Regions from separate parts of the Streptomyces sp. NPDC085866 genome, predicted to be linked through region 1. Evidence: riboswitches for the same ligand, from Rfam matches in the RefSeq annotation. Region 1 holds a riboswitch; each other region holds the start of a gene.

What was found. A riboswitch is a leader RNA that binds a small molecule or an ion and turns the genes downstream of it on or off. The one in region 1 is predicted to bind cyclic di-AMP.
Region 2: linked by a shared signal. The riboswitch ahead of ACIF83_RS34650 (M23 family metallopeptidase) and the one ahead of ACIF83_RS30995 (C40 family peptidase) in region 1 are both predicted to bind cyclic di-AMP.
Region 3: linked by a shared signal. The riboswitch ahead of ACIF83_RS25835 (transglycosylase SLT domain-containing protein) and the one ahead of ACIF83_RS30995 (C40 family peptidase) in region 1 are both predicted to bind cyclic di-AMP.
Region 4: linked by a shared signal. The riboswitch ahead of ACIF83_RS16165 (transglycosylase family protein) and the one ahead of ACIF83_RS30995 (C40 family peptidase) in region 1 are both predicted to bind cyclic di-AMP.

What each region holds. Positions count from the first base shown of each region.
Region 1 is NZ_JBITSQ010000013.1:87,726-89,918, reverse strand. Features, by position in the region: gene ACIF83_RS31000 (LysE family translocator) at 1-499, shown strand, start outside; gene ACIF83_RS30995 (C40 family peptidase) at 507-980, opposite strand; cyclic di-AMP (ydaO/yuaA leader) riboswitch at 984-1,200, opposite strand; gene ACIF83_RS30990 (hypothetical protein) at 1,551-1,859, opposite strand; gene ACIF83_RS30985 (ATP-dependent Clp protease proteolytic subunit) at 1,868-2,193, opposite strand, start outside.
Region 2 is NZ_JBITSQ010000016.1:98,726-100,918, reverse strand. Features, by position in the region: gene ACIF83_RS34650 (M23 family metallopeptidase) at 17-772, opposite strand; cyclic di-AMP (ydaO/yuaA leader) riboswitch at 785-947, opposite strand; gene ACIF83_RS34645 (M16 family metallopeptidase) at 1,172-2,193, opposite strand, start outside.
Region 3 is NZ_JBITSQ010000010.1:132,251-134,443, forward strand. Features, by position in the region: gene ACIF83_RS25830 (HAD family hydrolase) at 1-611, shown strand, start outside; gene ACIF83_RS25835 (transglycosylase SLT domain-containing protein) at 647-1,135, opposite strand; cyclic di-AMP (ydaO/yuaA leader) riboswitch at 1,139-1,354, opposite strand; gene ACIF83_RS25840 (polyprenyl synthetase family protein) at 1,854-2,193, shown strand, end outside.
Region 4 is NZ_JBITSQ010000006.1:97,633-99,825, reverse strand. Features, by position in the region: gene ACIF83_RS16170 (transglycosylase family protein) at 46-1,089, shown strand; cyclic di-AMP (ydaO/yuaA leader) riboswitch at 1,273-1,441, shown strand; gene ACIF83_RS16165 (transglycosylase family protein) at 1,446-2,135, shown strand.

The DNA of each region.
Region 1 (2,193 bases):
CGGGCTCGGCATCGCGGGCGGCCTCCTGGTGCACACCACGCTGGCGGTGGCCGGAGTCGCGGCCGTGCTGGTCGCCGTACCCGCGCTCTTCCGCGCGCTGCAGCTGCTGGGCGGCGCCTATGTGATGCAGCTCGGCGTGCGGACGCTGTGGTCGCTGCGGCGGCCCGCCGTCGCCTCCGTCGAGGCGGCACCGTCGGCCGCGCACCCGCTGCGGCAGGGCTTCGTCACCAACGTCCTCAACCCGAAGGCCTCGCTGACCTTCCTCAGCCTGCTGCCCCAGTTCGTGCCGTCCGGCGACTCCGCGCTGCCCAGGACGCTGCTGCTCGCGCTGATCGTCTGCACGCTGGCGCTGGCCTGGTTCCAGGCGGTGGCCCTGCTGGTGGACCGCCTCGGCAGGTGGCTGCGCCGGCCCCGGGCCGCCCGCATACTGCAGACGGGCACCGGGGCGGCGCTCACGGTGCTCGGAGCGGCCCTGCTCCTGGAGCCGCTCCTGCCCTGAGCCCGGGTCAGCTGACCCGGCCGTACCAGACGCTCCTGCTCCAGATCTTCTCCAGCCGCACCACGGCCCCGGTCTTCGGCGCGTGCCAGATCTTGCCCTTCCCGGCGTAGATGCCGACGTGGTAGACGCTGGAACCCGAGTGGAAGAACACCAGGTCGCCGGCCTTGCGGTTACTGGCCGAGATGTGGTGCGTCTTGTTGTACTGCTGGGCGGCCGTGCGCGGCAGCTTCTTGCCCGCCTTCTTGAACGAGTAGAGGGTCAGCCCCGAGCAGTCGAAGCGACGCGGCCCGGTGGCCCCCCATGCGTACGGGGCACCCTTCTTGGAGGCCGCGACCTGGAGTGCCTTCGCCGCCGTGCTGGCGGCCGAGGCGTCGGTGGCGAGGCCCGGGACCACGATCGAGCCGCCCACGGCGGCGAGCGTGAGAGCCGAGGCCGTACCGGCCCGGGCCATGAGCGACGGGACACGATTGAGCGCAGTCATGCGCAACCCTTCGTCAGCCGCCTGTGAAGGATGACCTGTCGGATTCGGGCTGGCGAAGTTGCCCGGCCGCGTTGTCGCGGCTTCACCCCAAGGGCTGCTCGGTGCGGGCGCCCGTCTGTGCGACGAACGTCCGTTCCGGCGACCCGTCTTGCCTGGGTCCTCCACTCCTGCCGATCCACTCCTGTCGACCGGTCATCCAGGGCGGCGGCAGGACTCGGCGTCCGCCCGGATCGCCCCGCCGCGGTGGCGGGGGCTTGTCGTCAGACAGGGATCTTCACTCACAGGAGTCGGAAAATCCCAATGGAATCGGGGATTTGTGGCGTTACTCACCACTCACCCGTTCGGGTGGACGCTGCTACGTTCGAGGCATCGTCAAATCCCGCGCGTAGCCCCGGACCTGGGACGAAGCGCTTTCTCGCCGACCTTGAACCGGCGTACTGCGCAAGCCGGGAGACCCGGAAAAAGTTCCGAAGATACGCCGGCCGGGGGTACATCGTTCGGGCCGTTTCGAGTCCGGCTCCGACGGGTCCGTCGACACGAGGGTCCCGTCGGGCCGGACGGGCGTCCGGATCAGCCCACGCAGTCCGGCGGGAGCACGACGCGAGCGGTGCGGCGCTCGCCGTCGAGCACCCTCAAGGCCCGTGCCAGCGTGTCCCCATGCAGCTCCGTCTCGCCGCGCTGATGCATGAGGGCGAGCGCGTCGCGCAGCTCGGACGCCTTGCGCACCAGGGCCTGCGCCGCGCGCAGCCCGCGGTAGGTGTCCCCGGACTGCGCCGGGTTGATCCGGCCCAGCAGGTCGACCGCCTCCAGGTAACGGTCGATCAACTCGCCCTCGGCGCGGGTCAGGGCGGGCAGCGGTGGAAGCTCCGGTGGCAGCATCGGCCGGCTCACCGCGCGTGCTGTGCGCCGGGGGTGTCCCTGCGGCTCGGGACGACGCCGTCCACCAGGCCGTACGCCAGTGCGCCCGGCGCGTCCAGCACCAGCTCCCGCTCCAGGTCCTGGTGGACCTGTTCCGGGGTGCGTCCGGTGTGCAGGACCAGCATCTCCTCCATGAGCGTGCGCGTCCGGACCAACTCCTCGGCCTGGATGACGAGGTCGCTCGGCTGTCCCTGGGCCGGTTCGGGCAGCGCGGGCTGTTCGAGCACCATGCGCGCGTTCGGCAGTGCGAACCGCTTTCCCGTAGTCCCGGCCGCGAGCAGTATCGCTGCGGCCG
Region 2 (2,193 bases), on a different contig from region 1:
GTCGTGCGCCGGAGCGTCAGACGTTCACGCCGTGCTGGCGGAGATAGGCGATCGGGTCGACGTCCGAGCCGTACTCGGGGGTCGTACGGGCCTCGAAGTGCAGATGCGGTCCGGTGACGTTGCCGGTCGCGCCGGACAGGCCGATCTGCTGGCCCGGGAGGACCTTCTGGCCCACGACGACGCCGATGGACGACAGGTGGCCGTACTGGGTGTACATGCCGTCGGCCATCCGGATCACGATCTGGTTGCCGTACGCGCCGCCCCAGCCGGTGGAGACGACCGTGCCGGAGCCGACCGCGTGGACGGACGTCCCGCTGGCCGCGTGGAAGTCGATGCCGGTGTGGGAGCCGGAGGACCACAGGGAGCTGCTGGCCTTGTAGCCGGTGGAGACGTACGAGTGCGCGATCGGGGCCACGAAGGCGTTCAGGCGCTTGCGCTCGGCCTCTCGCGCGGCGCGGGCCTGGGCCTCGCGCTCCTTCTTCGCCTCCTCGACGGCCACCTTGGCCGCGGCCTCCTCGGCCGCCTTCTGCCGGGCGGCCACCAGCTGGGCCTCGGCCTGCGCGTCGATCTGCTCGGCGACCGTGTCGCTGACGGTGATGACCGGGGTGAGGCCGGTCTCCTCGACGGAGTTGTCCGCGGCGAGTGCCGGGCCGGCCGCCAGGGTGCCGACGACACCGGTGGTGGTGAGGGCCGCGACACCGGCCGCCTGAGCGGTGGTGCGCTTGACCCGACCGGGCTTGCGGTGCTTCCCGGTGGCGCACATGAACGCCATGAAGTGGCTGGTCCTTTCCTTCCCTCTCGCCTACCGGGTTAGCTGACGGGTTCGGAGCAGGAAGGTCTCCTACGGACCCCCTCGCCGGTGCGCGGGCGTCCGATTCACCCCAGGGACTGCGGTGGGTCCCCGGCTCCCCTGGCTCGCGCCGTGGGGGACTCGGCGATGACTGTCCGGTGCCGCGGGCGCGGCGCACTGCCTGACGAACAGCCCGGTCGACGCTATGCGGCCCGACTTTCGATCCCCAAACGGATCCCGGCTTTTGTAGCGCATCCCACAGGCCAGACAGGCAACCTCTGCCTCAATTCGGACATCTTGGGAAGGGCTCCGCGCGACAAAGGGCCCTGACGACCCGTCGGGTCGTCAGGGCCCCCACGCGCGCGGGGCGCCTCGAAGCCGCTACTCGGCTGCCACGACGGTGACTTCGCCGATGCCGAGCGCCTCGACCGGCGCCTTGATCTCGGCCGCGTCACCGACGAGGACGGTCACCAGGCGGTCCACCGGGAAGGCGTTGATGACGGCCGCGGTGGCCTCCACGGTGCCGGTGCCGGCGAGCTGCTGATACAGAGTCGCCTGGAAGTCGTCGGGCAGGTGCTGCTCGACCTGGTCCGCCAGCGTGCTCGCGACGGCCGCCGCGGTCTCGTACTTCAGCGGCGCCACACCGACCAGGTTCTGCACGGCGACGTCCCGCTCGGCGTCGGTCAGGCCCTCCGCCGCGAGCGTGCGCAGCACCGTCCACAGGTCCTGCAGCGCGGGACCGGTGTTCGGGGTGTCCACGGAGCCGCTGATGGCGAGCATCGCGGCGCCCGTGCCGTCCGGCGCGGAGCGCAGGACCTGCCCGAAGGAGCGCACGCCGTAGGTGTAGCCCTTCTCCTCGCGCAGGACGCGGTCCAGGCGCGAGGTGAGGGTGCCGCCGAGGCAGTAGGTGCCGAGCACCTGGGCGGGCCACACGCGGTCGTGCCGGTCGGGCCCGATCCGGCCGATGAGCAGCTGCGTCTGGACGGCGCCCGGCCGGTCGACGATGACCACCCGGCCGGTGTCGTCGGCGGTCACCGGCGGCACCGGCCGCGGCGTGCCCGGGGTGCCGGTCCAGGCACCCAGGGTGTCGGCGAGCAGCTCGTCCAGGTCGGTGCCGGTGAGGTCGCCGACCACGACCACGGTGGCCGTGGCGGGCCGCACATGGCGGTCGTAGAAGGCACGCACGGCCGCCGCGTCGATCTTCTCGACCGTCTCCTCGGTGCCCTGGCGCGGCCGCGACATGCGCGAGGTCGCCGGGAACAGCTCCTTGGAGAGTTCCTTGGCGGCGCGGCGGGCGGGGTTGGCCAGCTCGTGCGGGATCTCGTCCAGGCGGTTGCGGACCAGCCGCTCGACCTCGCTGTCGTCGAAGGCGGGCGCGCGCAGGGCGTCGGCGAGCAGGCCGA
Region 3 (2,193 bases), on a different contig from region 1:
TGTGCGGGCAGGGCGCGCAGGTCTACGACGCCGGCGCCGACCGTCTGCTGTGGTCGGTCCGGCTGGACCGGGAACTGGCCGAGACCGCGCTCGGCAAGATCGAGGCCGAGGTGGGGCAGGTCTACGCGGCCGTCGACCAGGACGGTGTGGAAGGGCTCACCCTGATCGAACCCGGGTATCTGATGCCGCACCCGACCCTGCCCGCCGTGCAGGTCGGCCGCCGCGACGACCTGTGGTGCGAGCCCATCAGCAAGGTGCTGCTGCGCCACCACACGCTGTCCGACGACGAGTTGGCGGCGATCGCTCGCTCGGCGGTGGGCTCGCTGGCGACGGTCACGATGTCGGGGCCCGGGACCGTGGAACTGCAGCCGTGCGGGGTCACCAAGGCGACGGGGCTGGCGCTGGCCGCCGAGTACCTGGGGATCGCCGCCGACCGGGCGCTCGCCTTCGGCGACATGCCCAACGACATCCCCATGTTCGACTGGGCCGGACGGGGTGTCGCCATGGCCAACGCCCACCCCGAACTCAAGGCCGTCGCCGATGAGATCACCACGTCGAACGAGGACGACGGCATCGCCGTCGTCCTCGAAAGACTGTTCCCGACCGACTGACCGGGATATCAGTAGTGGCCCGCCGTGGGCGCCGGTCAGTAGGCGCCGAAGACGTTGTCGATCGACCCGTAGCGCGCGGCCGCGTAGTTGCAGGCGGCCGTGATGTTCGCGACCGGGTCGTAGATGTCGTAGGACGTTCCGGCCACGTGGTACGCGTTGAACGTCGGGTCGATGACCTGGAGCAGGCCCTTGGACGGGATGCCCTTGGCCGCGTTGGAGTCCCAGAGGTTGATGGCCGCCGGGTTGCCCGACGACTCGCGGATGACGTTGCGGTAGATGCCGTTGTACGTCCCCGGGATGCCCTTCTGAGCCATGATCGCGAGCGACTCACGGATCCAGCCGTCGAGGTTGTTCGGGTACCCGGCGAGCGTGGTGGACGCCGTGGCGGCCGTGGGGGTGGCGGCGGAGGCGCTGGTCGCGCCGATGAGCGGAAGGGCGAGCACGGCGGCGCCGGTGCCGATGACGGCGAACTTGCGGACGAGGCGGTTGGTGCGGGTGCGGCGGGGCTGAGCGGCAACAGGCATGGGGACGTTCCTCTCCGTCGCCTGCGAGGTGAGCTGTCGGGTTCGGGCGGGGAGGTGCCCGGCCGTTCCTCTGGGGGGAGGCACGACTTCACCCCTAGCCGTCCCGGCGCGACGTGCGTCGTCCGGTCAGGCGGCTTACCTGGGTCCCCCGCTCCTGCCGTACGAATGAGTTCGTCGATGGGTGGTGTCAGACGCGGCAGGATTCGGCGTTCGTCTGACTGGCCCGGAAGCTATGCGACAGCACATGTCAGGAACAAGTACTGGATTCACCCAAAGAGGCATTTGACCTTGATCTGTTCCGAATGGGGCACTTGATCCTTTGCGGTTGCCAACGCTCAACTGGCCAATGCGGCAAGGGGAGAACGGGGGTGGTGCCGAGTGGCCGATTCATGGGCGCGCGTGACCCAATTCACGAAATGGCAAAGAGTATCAAATCAGACATGGGGGATTCGGGAGATTCGCCGGGTGTGGCGCAAAAGGAGTACCTCGCCCGCCGCGCGGTTCGCGACAAATCGGGCGAGATCCTGTTAAGTCGTTGTGTACCCACACTTATCAGATGATCAAAAACATACCGGCCGTGATCCGATACCGCCCGGGCTGGACCGGTGGGCGCTATCGGTGATCGAAACAGGACCGGATACGCTGACTTGAGTGATGGCAACGACCTATCGACAAACCGTGTAATCGCCAGCAGACACCAGCAGACAGGAGACCCCTCGTGACCGTCGTCGGGCCGTTCGGGCTGAGCGTGCGGGACCAGGCTCTGGAAGCCGATGTCCAGGCCGGATTGGCGGCTGTCGAGGAAGGCTTGCTCGAAGCCACCAAGAGCGAGGTCCCGTTCATCACGGAGGCCGCGCAGCACCTCGTACGGGCCGGTGGGAAGCGGTTCAGGCCGCTGCTCGTGATGCTCGCGGCGCAGTTCGGCGATCCGTACGCGCCGGGCGTCGTGCCGTCGGCCGTCGTCGTGGAGCTGACCCACCTCGCCACGCTGTACCACGACGACGTCATGGACGAGGCGTCCGTGCGGCGCGGCGTGGACAGCGCCAACACCCGCTGGG
Region 4 (2,193 bases), on a different contig from region 1:
TTCCATCGGCCATGCCGGCCCCGCCGTCGTACGAAAGGCTTCCGCATGCTCTCCGGGAACGGTCGTCACCGTCGCCCCCGCCAGGCTCCGGCCCTCCTCGTCGCGGCCGGCGTGACCGGCTCCGCCATCGCCATCCCGCTCCTCGGTGCGGCGAGCGCCAACGCGGCCGACGGCACCACATGGGACAAGGTGGCCGAGTGCGAGAGCGGCGGCTCCTGGAGTGCCGACACCGGCAACGGTTACTACGGCGGTCTGCAGATATCCCAGGGCGACTGGGCCAAGTACGGCGGCACGAAGTACGCCTCCAGCGCCGACCAGGCCAGCCGTTCACAGCAGATCGCCGTCGCCGAGAAGATTCTCGCCGACCAGGGCACCACTCCCTGGGCCACCTGCGCCCTGCTCGCCGGCATGACCTCGAAGTCCGGCTCCGTGGATGTCGACACGGGCGTCTCGGGCTCCGACTCGGGCTCGGCGCAATCCGGTGACTCCTCCACGTCCTCGGACTCGTCCAACCAGGACGGCAATTCCGGTTCCGACGAGAATTCCGACCCGTCCGATCTGCCGGATTCGTCCTCCTCGTCGCCCTCGTCCGACTCTTCTTCGGATGCGACGACCATGCCGTCCCCGAGTGCCGACAAGGGTGCCGACTCCAAGGGTTCCGGCAAGGGGGTAGACACTCCCAAGTCCGACAAATCCGTATCGCCCGGCTCCGGGGATGTCCAGGGCGGCGAGTCCGTCACTACGGATCCCGCAACGGAAGACTCGGACAATTCGTGGCAGACCAGCAGCTCTTGGAGCCTGGTCGACACCGGCGCCCTCAGCAGTGGCGGACGTCACCGCGGTGCGAGTGCGGACGAAAGTACGGCAAACGGTCAGAGCGACACCCCGTCGGGTCGCCACGCCGACCGCGACCCGGGCACCTACACCGTCCGCGAGGGCGACACCCTCGTCTCCATCGCCGACTCCCTTGACCTCGACGGTGGATGGCACGCGCTCTACGCCGAGAACAAGAAGGCCATCGGCACCGACCCGAACCACATCAGTGCCGGTCAGACCCTGAAAGTCGGTGCCGAAAAGGGCGATAAGTAGCGGGAGTTGACGCCCCGCTTCGCTCCTTAATGTCCGTTTTGGCGAAAGTGTGGGATGAGTCTCAGAAGCCCTGATCGTCTTTGAAATTCCGCCGATCGCCTGTCTACGGTCAAGGCCGCTCGTCACCACGAGCCCCGGCATCCGCAACGCCGAGTCCTGCCAGCGGTTGCCCGGGAACAGTCGTCGCGTCATGCGCCGTAGGCAGGAGCGGGGGACCCAAGGTAAGTGCCGGGACCGGCAGTTGATGTCGGTACCGGCTTGGGGTGAAGCCGCGTCCCGTAAGGGTCGCGGCCGGGCAACTCAACCGGCCCGAACCCGACAGCTCACCTCGCAGGCGTCGGTGAGGGGATCGATCCATGCTGTTCTCCGGCAAGGGCAAGCACCGTCGTCCGTTCAAGGCCACCCGTGTCATCGCGCTCGCCGGTGTCACCGGCGCCGCCGTCGCCGCCCCGCTGATGGCGGCCGGCAACGCCTCCGCCGCCACCGCCTCCGAGTGGGACGCGGTCGCCCAGTGCGAGTCCGGCGGCAACTGGGCGATCAACACCGGCAACGGCTACTACGGCGGCCTGCAGTTCTCCGCCTCCACCTGGGCCGCCTACGGTGGCACGGCCTACGCCGCCCGCGCCGACCTGGCCACCAAGCAGCAGCAGATCACCGTCGCCGAGAAGGTCCTCGCCTCCCAGGGCAAGGGCGCCTGGCCGGTCTGCGGCACGGGCCTGTCGAGCACCCCGTACAGCGGCACCGCGGCGGCCCCGTCGAGCAGCAGCTCCTCGAAGACCACCACGACCACCACCCGCGCCACCGAGCAGCAGGCCGCCTCCCGGTCCGCCGAGCGCCCGGCCGCGAGCCAGACCGTCACCACCCCGACCGGCAAGAAGGTCAAGAAGGGTGACGGCGAGTACAAGGTGGTCAAGGGTGACACCCTCGGCGCGATCGCCGAGAAGCACAAGGTCAACGGCGGCTGGAAGAAGCTGTTCGAGCTGAACAAGGACATCGTCGAGGACGCGAACCTCATCTACCCGGGCCAGCAGCTGCACCTGAAGTGACACCTGGCTCCCACCGGAACCACAGTGCTCTCACAAGGCCTGCCCCCACTCTGAAGGC